One region of the Lactobacillus sp. ESL0260 genome, then DNA from elsewhere that is predicted to be linked to it. Evidence: predicted binding sites of a transcription regulator. Region 1 holds the regulator's gene; each other region holds the start of a gene.

Region 1 (3,289 bases):
GAATATCCTGCAATCCCTCAGGTAAATTAATTAAGCGCAAGTGTTTCTTGATACTAATTTCTCTATCATGAATCAGCTTACTGTCCTCAGGAACAAACTTGAGGCTAATTGCATTTTTATTCATGATTAAATCAGGATAATATCCTTGAGTTACCGGGTCTTTTTTATGTTGACTAAGATAAAATTCAAACAGGCTAGGCAAACTTTTATCAATTATGCTTTCATTAAGCTGCTCTTGGTGCTGGCTGATAAATTGCTGCACTTTGGGCTCAGCCAAAACTTTTTGCTTTATTTTAGCTGTACTTTCCTCATCTGCTTTAGCTGTTTGTCCTTTAACCATAAGTTTTTTGATGGGTTGCATTTTATTTCACCTACTTCATGCCGTTTTGATCTTCAAAATTCTTGAAAAATTCTTTTAATTCTGCACTGGAAACATCCGATTTTACCTTTGGCTTTTGCTTGTTCCAATCAGTGCCCTTTTCAACCGTTTTTCTGGCAGTATAAGCATGATATCGATTGCCTCTTTGCTTTTGTGCCCTTTTTCTCTTGTCCATGTATTCCAAGGCTTGACTAGCAGTTTTAACCCCGTGTTGCAGCCAATCATGAAGTATTTTATTTGCCAAGCGAAAAGAGATATTAGGACCACTTTTTAAACAAGCATAAGTCAAAACGTTAAGCAATTCTGCCGGCATTCCCTTATCGTTATATAAATTATCAAGCACTTGATATTCACTGGCATCAACAAAATCATTCCGCTCAGTTTTTAAATGATACAAAAACTGGGCTGGAGTATCAGATTGAGCTTTCTGCAATAGCTGTTGTTCATCTTCATTTAAGTGACTAGTATTGACAAGCTTGTCTGTTAGTTCTTCTTTTTTTGGCAAATGCTGGCGCGTATCACTGCCATGAATACTGTTAGCGATAGATTGCTTAATTTGACGCATATTTAAATGATAATCACCATGTAAGCAAGGTATTGCTTCATCAACAAATTCTTGCTCGGAAAGTCCGTACATGCGCATAACAGCTCGAATAGCTTCTTCATTCTGATCAATTTCGCTGCCCGCGATTTGATAAATTTCAAATTGCTGTTTCATAAAATCCCAGTCAATATGCTCTTGCTCATTGACGGTAGCAAAAGCTTTAGAAACAGAACTGTTTTCTTTAGCAGCTTTTTTCACATCAATAGAAGGATCAATTGCTTCTTGGTCAGGTAAATGAAAAACTTCCATAAAGGATGCAGATACGTTAGGTGCTTCCTTAATTCCACTGATACTGCTTTGACTTTGCTTAGTTTCTCTAGCAAACTCATGGCTCAATTTATTAAAGGCTGTAACACCCACTTTTTCTTTTAATAAACTTGCTAAAAGTGCGGTGGTAAAAAACTCACTGCTGGAAGGAACACTTTTAAGTTTAAAACATAAAACCTGACCCATAATTTGGTTAGCAAGCAAATGGCTTTCAATTAAACCGACAGCTTCAAGTTTATGCAACGCGGGAAATAATTTTTTGATATCGCAGTCGGCTTGCTCCTGCAAAAAATAGAGACCTTTGGCATCAGAGAGCATCGCTTGCGGATTGTAGTCTTCATTTAAGCTTAAATAAACTGCCAGCGCCAGAGATCCAATGAGCGGCTGGTATAATTTGATTAAAACCCGTAAATCCTTCGGAAAAATGTCCACCCTGTTAGCAATGAAAAATGGTTGTTTGGGATCATTTGTCTCAAACATAATTAATTACCTTTCTCCCTTTTTGCAATCATATCTTCCATGGTTTTCATGAAGCTGGACATATCTTTGAATTCACGATAAATAGAGGCAAAACGAATATAAGCGACATCATCAATTTTAGCCAGTTCATCCATTACTAATTGACCAATCTTTTTGGAAGAAATCTCACTAACTCCTTGCTGACGGACTTTGTTTTCTACATGATCAACTAATTCTTCAAATTGTGAACTAGATATTGGGCGCTTTTGACCCGCAGCCATAACACCGTGTAAAATTTTTTTCCGGTTAAAAGGTTCACGAGTGCCATCATTTTTGATTACCAGTAGTGGTGTCGTCTCGACTCTTTCAAACGTAGTAAAACGAAAGCCACAGTTTTCACACTCACGCCGCCGTCTGATTGCACGATTTTCATCACTGGGGCGAGAATCTATTACTTTTGATGCATTTTTATGACAATTAGGACATTCCATATTAATACTCCTCTTTTATTTTAAGAAGCAACTGCTCAAGTTGATATTTCAGATCTTGCTTTGTACCAACATTATTAATTACAAAGTCAGCTAGTTTTTCTTTCTGAGACAAGGACATCTGACTGCGAATACGTTTCAAAGCAGCATCTTTACTTAAATGATCCCTTAACATCAGCCGCTTTAACTGCAAAGATTCAGGTATGGCAATTAATAAAGTGCAGTCACAATATTTTTGACCATTTGCTTCAAACAAAACTGGTGCATCTACAATAATTAAAGGCTTTTTAGCAACCTTGTTTAGCGCAATTTTAGCTTGTATTTCTTTAAAAATCAACGGATGGGTAATTTTATTAAGAATGTCAAGCTGCTTTGCGTCATTAAAAACTATTTGGCCTAAAACTGATCGGTTGATTGATTGATCTTCATTGATTATTTGTGCACCAAATTGCTTTTTGACTAATTCATAGCCTTTATTACCAACATTTAAAATATCATGAGCTATTTGGTCACAGTCTATCACGGGTATGTGCTTTTCTTTAAAAAAGATATCTGCTGTGCTTTTGCCGCTGGCTATTCCACCAGTTAAGCCCAAAATAGTTGTCATTTATAAATCACCTGACATTTAGGGCAAAAAGTAGTTCCTCGGCCGTTTACTTTAATTTTTTCAAGAGGGGTTCCGCAACGTTCACAAGGTTCGCCTTTATGACCATAGACCTGCAACATTTTTTGAAAACCACCAGTCTTGCCATTAGCATCAAGATATGTATGAACAGTAGTACCCCTTTCTGCTATGGCCAATTCTATCAACGAATTAATATTATCATGCAGTTCTGCTACTTTTTTTGCTGGGATACTATTAGCCATACTTAATGGGTGAATTTTTGTTTCCCACAAAACTTCATCTACGTAAATGTTACCAAGACCGGCCACAACTGACTGATCAAGCAAGGTATTTTTGATATTTTTCTTTTTACGAGCTAGGCCTTTTTGCAAGTATGAAACTGTAAACGCCTGTGAATTTGGTTCAGCGCCTAATTTGCCAATACCGGTACTTTCTTTCTCTGTGCCCGTTGTAATCAACTGCATGCG
Region 2 (3,289 bases), on a different contig from region 1:
ATCGGCCAGAATAACCTGCGGGTTACCCAGCAATTGCCGTGCCAGTGCAATTCGCTGCTTTTGCCCACCCGAAATGTTGTTACCGGCGTGTTTTAAAACAGTGTCAAGCCCGCTGACACTATCAATGACAAATTTTTCCAAACCTGCACGCTTAATCGCAGTCTTCAGCTCTTCTTCAGTTGTCTCTCGGCCTAAAGTGATGTTATAACGCAGGCTGCCATCAAAAATATAGGCTGACTGATCAATATAAGCGATCTGTTTATGTAGTGACCGCAGACTAAGCTCACGGTATTCATTGTCATCCCAAGTAAGTGATCCTTGATAGCCGGTTAACAAACCACCAATTAATTTTACCAGGGTCGACTTACCGCAGCCTGACGGACCAACAATAGCTACCCGTTCGCCTCGCTTAATGCTGCCGGCAACATTCGTTAAAATAGGTCTGTCATTATTAGGATAGCTGAACGAAAGGTCGCTAAATGCAATTTGCTGAGTCAAAGGAGCAACATTCTTATCCCCTGTTTTTTCCTGCGTATTAGCTAATTTATTATATTTGTCAAAAATAGGTTGAACTGCCCGAATTGAAGTTAGATCAATACTGATTTCTGTCAAGCTGCCAAAAACATTCCCGGACATTGAACCAACAATTAAAATAGCTCCAATTGGAATCTGATTGTGAAAGGCCAGATATCCGGATTCAACAGTTAAAATAGTTTGAGCAGATATACTTATCAGATTAATCAATGAATTAGAGAATGACATTTCCGTAATGTAATTAACCCGAGCCTGTCCAGTCTTATCTGATGCCGCAAGAACTATTTTATTGAGCAATTTTTGCTGACCAAGCGTGAGCAGGTTGACAAAGCCCTCAAGAACATCGGTTATTTTTGACGTTAATACCTCATTTTGCTTGCTTTGTTTTTGCGATAATTCCTCCAACTTTTTCTTAAAAAGACGGGGAAATAAAATCATAATAACAGCAAAAACCAAAGTGGTTACAAATAAGAGTGGATGGTAAAAAAACAGGATGACACTGGCAATAATTCCTAGGAGTGCGCTGCTAAATGTTTGCTCTAAACTGAAAAAGCCATCTTGATTAATTTGGTTTATATCGTTAGTAAACCAGGAAACATAATCAGCTTCCGTGTGCTTGTTGAAATCTTCATACTCTTGGCGACCAATTATATGGGCTAATGCGTTCCTAATGGAATTATCAACGGCCTTGATGATTACAGCGGAATACCGTGAACTACAAAAAAAGAAAATCAGAAAAAAGCCCCAGCTAAGCAAGTTTAAACCTGTATCAACAATAAAGCCCTTTAAACTGTGCTGAGTCAAAGCAGTAAGTGCATTACCTTTAAAAATGCTGGCAGCAGTTTGTGCTAAATTCCGCCCAAAATAGAGGATGGCTAAAATTACATACATGCCTGAATTACGTTTAATGTAGGTCCAAAGCGAAAATTTTGTTATAGTATCGTCCATGATTTACTTCCTGTCTAAATCCCTATTTTTAGAGTTAATACTAAAATGATTTTGGTTTAATAGAATAATATGGTTTTTGCATTACTTCTTCAAAAGACTCTTAACTGGTACTTACAGCAGGAGTTGTACTATCTAAGGATAAAAATCTTTTCAAGATATCAGTTATGCCCTCTTACTTCCATCATTTACTAATAATTTTATAATTTACTTACTATCTTATATCTTTTTTAACATTAAAACAATTTCTTTTTAATTTTCATTCTTAGAATTTTCCCATAGCAGCAGTATATAAATATCAACTGCAACTTTTTCGAGCCTTTAAAAAATAATTCGTTCTATAATTGCAAAATCACTTATTATACTTAATGCAATCAAAACGAGCAATTATCGACTACTTTATTTACTACAAATTTGAAAGAATCAAAGCACAGAATAAAGGGCTTAATACCGAATGATATCGGCATCAATCCTCAGTAAAATAATTAATTAAAATTTATCAGTCAGATTTTTTGGTTTCACGTGTAACATCTAATTTTGTAATAAATTATTTACTTGAATACTTAATTTTTTATTCTGTATTATACAAAATGACTTGACTTTTTGATTAAAATTTTAATTTACTTTTTGCTTGTATACCACTATATCTCGTATTAAACTAAATAAGAATCTATATATTGTATTTATGAAAGAACGTGATCCAAGTTATTGTTTTAAGTGGGCCAATTGGAGCCGGTAAATCCAGTTTAACTAGTATTTTAGCTGAGCACTTAGGTACACAAGCCTTTTATGAGGGAGTTGATAATAATCCTGTTCTTCCTTTATATTACCAAGACATGAAACGCTATACTTTTTTGCTTAATATCTATCTGCTTAACCACCGTTTAGCACAAATCAACCAAGCAATTCGTGAAAAAAATAGTGTATCTGACCGTTCAATTTATGAAGATGCACTCTTTTTCAAAATGAACGCGGACAGTAAAGTAGCTGACCCTACTGAATTTAAGATATACGACAGCTTACTCGAAAACATGATGGAAGATACCCCAGGTAATCCCAGCAAAAAGCCAGATTTACTAATTTACATTCATGTTTCCCTTGATACAATGCTTAAACGCATTAAAAAGCGGGGCCGTTCATTTGAGCAAATCAGTACCGATCCTAGTTTAAAAGACTATTACGCTAGGCTAATTAAGTATTATGAACCGTGGTATGAAAAATACGATGCCTCGCCTAAGATTAAGATCGACGGGGATAAATACGATTTTATCTGCGATGAAGATGCTAAAAAAGAAGTTTTAAATCAGATTGATAATAAGTTGCACGCAATAGGCAATTTAGAATAGAGAAGGAACGTGATGACAGTTATTGTTTTAAGCGGGCCAATTGGAGCCGGTAAATCCAGTTTAACCAGTATTTTAGCTAAGTATTTAGGAACCAAACCATTTTATGAGAGTGTCGATAACAATCCTGTTTTGCCACTTTTTTATGCCGATCCTAAAAAGTATGCATTTTTACTTCAGGTATTTTTCCTAAACACTCGTTTTCGTAGTATCAAGGATGCATTAACTGATGATAATAACGTTCTTGATCGTTCAATCTATGAGGATGCCCTTTTCTTCCAAATGAATGCGGACATTGGTCGTGCAACGAAAGAAGAAGTAGCTACCTATTACGAACTGCTTAATAATATGATGAGTGAGCTCAAACATATGCCCAAGAAAAATCCAGACTTGCTGGTTCATATTAAAGTTTCATACGACACCATGATTAAAAGAATTCAAAAGCGTGGTCGACCTTATGAACAATT
Region 3 (3,289 bases), on a different contig from region 1:
CAGCTGAGGCAAAGTTCTTGCTGTCAGCGTGAGCAGCACGCAATGGGAATTCGACACAAGTTGTGTTTGGTGAGTAAATATCTGGTTCTGAGTAGTAACCACAGGCATCGAGCGCTTTAAGCAGTGGGTCAGAAGCTTGGAACCGAATCCGTTGAATGAGGTAGCCGGCGTAGTGGAAGTGCATTCCTTCAGAAGCTCCCGCTAATTTGGCCACAGTACCTGAAGGTTTAACAGTAGTATGTTTAATTGACTCGTTGCAGCTTAAAGTCTTGCTGTATTCTTTATCAGCATCAACGACAGCTTGGTAAGCGGAAGTGACCATTTTAATTCCTTGAGGATCGTAAATTGGCTTCTTAATCTTTTCACCGGTTTCTTCATCAACGCTGTCTTCAAAGCCGGTAACAACGCGGTGACCTAAATCATTTAAGAGCCAGTCCTGAATACCTGACATTGAAACACCAATTCTCCGGTTCTTGGAAATGATGTTGCGGGATATTTCCCAGTCGTAGTCACTAAAGGTTACTCGTTTAGCAAAGCGAGTTGCCATTCTGAAAACATCTTTTAAATCCCAGTTTTCTTGCTCGGCAATATACGGGAATACTTCAAACAGGTTGCATGGTTCACCATTACCCAAGGAAATTTCTCCACAAGGGTTCGTACCTTCAACATCACCGTCAATATCTTTTTGATAACCGTCAATGATCCGGCCATAATTACGAGATAAATCCAGGTTAACTATTCCCGGTTCACCATTTTCTCTAATACCGTTTGCGATTGGTTCATATTCATCAAAGTTAGAATCAATGGCTACACTGTTGTTTGAGGCCCAACGGTGGTGGTAAAGTTTGTCTTTATCTTGTTTCATAGTGATAAAGTCTTGGTCGGTGCTTGTACCTAAAGCTAGTTCCGCTGACCTTCTTACATTACCAGCAACGACTGTTTTACCAATCAGGTTGCAGATATCCGTACAATCAACAGAAGTTAAGTTGCCACTAGCCCGGTTGTTAATAATGTTGTTAATATCGAAAAACATTTCCACTAATGGCATAGGACCAGAAGCGGTACCGCCAAAGCCGTGAATTTTAGCTCCGTAAGGACGAATTCTGCTGATGTCAAGTACCAGCTTGGTCTTATTCTCGGGATTAGTTTGATTGAAGTGCATGTCGATTAAACGGGCATTAGCTAAAACCCAACCTTCGCGAGTATCAGGCAAATTGTAATAAACGTAATCTGATTTGTCCTTGCTTTGCTTGGCCCATTCATCTTTATCCGTTGCACCAAGTTTAACTGAATCAGCGTATGAAGCACTCTTTTTATCAATTACAACCGTTAAATCAATTTTATTATCAACTGTAGGAATCTTTTTAATATTGTCTTGGACAACAGAAAAGCCAACGCCGCCACCTTTCATTGATTCGTCAAAAAGAAATGAAAAAGGCATTGAAACTGCTTCTTGCGTTTGACCTAAATAGTCGGGAACTATATGGCTATCACCGTATTTTTGTGGCCGAATAGCAATAAACCAGCAATTATTTAACGAGTCACCATTGCGCTTTTGGTAGTCGGTGCCGGAAACCCACAGATTACGTCCAGAAGGCGTTGCTCCTAAACCGTACACTAGTTTAAATAAATCCTTGGCTTCGTTTGTTAGTTCAGCGACTACTTCTTTTGAAGGAGTGCCTTTGAGACGAGGATCAAGGTTAATGTTGCCCTCAATTACACGTTTAACCGTTTCGTCCCAATTTTCGGAACGATTTTTTTCCGGAAGCCATCTGGCATAGGTTCGTTTATAAGTAACCCAGCCAAGTTCTCCCCAATGGGGGGTGACATTTTGTTTCACTTGATCAATGTAGCCCTGATCCAACGTTATGCTCGTATTTTTCATATTCAAAGTCACTCCTTAAAATTAATTATTGTTCCACAGATACATTATCTATGGTGTCCACTAGAACTATACCACAATATCTTGTATTTGATAGAGAAAAATTTAGTCTCAAACACAAGTAAAAGTCACAACGTGATGTGCGAGTAAGTTATCGAGGTTAATAAAAAATCATATAGCATTCGCAAATATAAAAAAGCATAATAAGTTAAAAGTGATACTTATTATGCTTGAATATATGTTTAATTTTGGAGATAAACTAGCGTCTAACTAGGGCAAATATGAGAAAAATGACTCCCAGAAAAACAGCTACCGGAAGCAGTAATTGAACAAAGAAAAAGAAGGTCAGAGCACAAGTCAGAAGGAAAAATAGAATTTTAAAGATGCCAATACCCATTTTGACAAAAAGCCAAATGAGAAAAAAAATCAATAATAGTGTAAACATGCTCAATCACCCCTTTTGCTAAAATTAAAGGATATTATAGCTTATTTTGTGAAATAGCAGTAGCAATGCAACCCAAAATTTAAAAATAGTTAATTATGTTCTTTAGCTGTGAAATATTGTTATAATGAATCTCCACACTAATTTTTAGTGAATACGTGTTATATTCTGAGGAATAGTTGGAGAGGAAGAACATGCTTGCGTTATAAACAAATAATTTTTGATGTTGATGATACCTTAATTGACTTTGCTGCTACAGAAAGTTTTGCTCTGCAGAGTCTTTTTAAAGCGCACCAATGGCCGTTAACTGATGAGCTGCAGCGGGACTATCATGCATATAATCAAGGTCTGTGGCGTGAGCTTGAGCAGGGCAAGATCGACTATGAGCAGCTGAGTAAAATAGCTTTTGCCAATTTTATTAAATCTAAATTCGGGATTGAAATTGACGGCTTAGCAGTAATGAACGAATACCGCTCTTATTTTGGCGAAGCACATAAACTGCTCCCGGGTGTAGTTGATACTTTACGCTATGCCAAAAAACAAAATTATGCATTGACTATTTTAAGTAATGGCGAAGCATATATGCAAAGACATCGGCTACAATTAGCCGGAATCGCTAATTATTTTTCGTTGATTGTGACATCAGAAGAAGCAGGATTTGCTAAACCTGATGCCCGTATCTTTGATTACTTTTTTGCTCATACTAAAATCGGCCCGGAACAAACAGTTTTCTTTGGTGACGGTTTGCAGTCAGACATACTAGGTGCAGAAAAATATGGCTTTGACAGTATTTGGTATAACCACCGGAAACGGAAAAATACGATGAACTTGCATCCGTTATACGAAGTAACTACCTATCCTGAATTTGTGGCTTTACTTAAAAGCGACTTCCAAAAACAACCGCAATAATTGCTATCTTTTACTGTAGAAGTATAGTTCAATCCGGTATAATGATGGGAGAGGTG

The links. Region 1 encodes NrdR, which represses ribonucleotide reductase genes. Its sites were predicted from a motif close to ACACNATATATNGTGT; they were not measured.
Region 2: the regulator NrdR is predicted to act here: its motif matches at 2,118-2,133, upstream of F5ESL0260_RS09115 (deoxynucleoside kinase).
Region 3: the regulator NrdR is predicted to act here: its motif matches at 1,957-1,972, upstream of nrdJ (ribonucleoside-triphosphate reductase, adenosylcobalamin-dependent).

Annotation. Positions count from the first base shown of each region.
Region 1 covers NZ_REHO01000012.1:78,990-82,278, forward strand. The annotation lists gene dnaI (primosomal protein DnaI) at 1-361, opposite strand, end outside; gene F5ESL0260_RS06020 (DnaD domain protein) at 372-1,730, opposite strand; gene nrdR (transcriptional regulator NrdR) at 1,733-2,200, opposite strand; gene coaE (dephospho-CoA kinase) at 2,202-2,804, opposite strand; gene mutM (DNA-formamidopyrimidine glycosylase) at 2,801-3,289, opposite strand, start outside.
Region 2 covers NZ_REHO01000013.1:594,249-597,537, forward strand. The annotation lists gene F5ESL0260_RS09110 (ABC transporter ATP-binding protein) at 1-1,482, opposite strand, end outside; gene F5ESL0260_RS09115 (deoxynucleoside kinase) at 2,175-2,825, shown strand; gene F5ESL0260_RS09120 (deoxynucleoside kinase) at 2,838-3,289, shown strand, end outside.
Region 3 covers NZ_REHO01000002.1:66,724-70,012, forward strand. The annotation lists gene nrdJ (ribonucleoside-triphosphate reductase, adenosylcobalamin-dependent) at 1-1,885, opposite strand, end outside; gene F5ESL0260_RS00485 (YjjG family noncanonical pyrimidine nucleotidase) at 2,523-3,233, shown strand.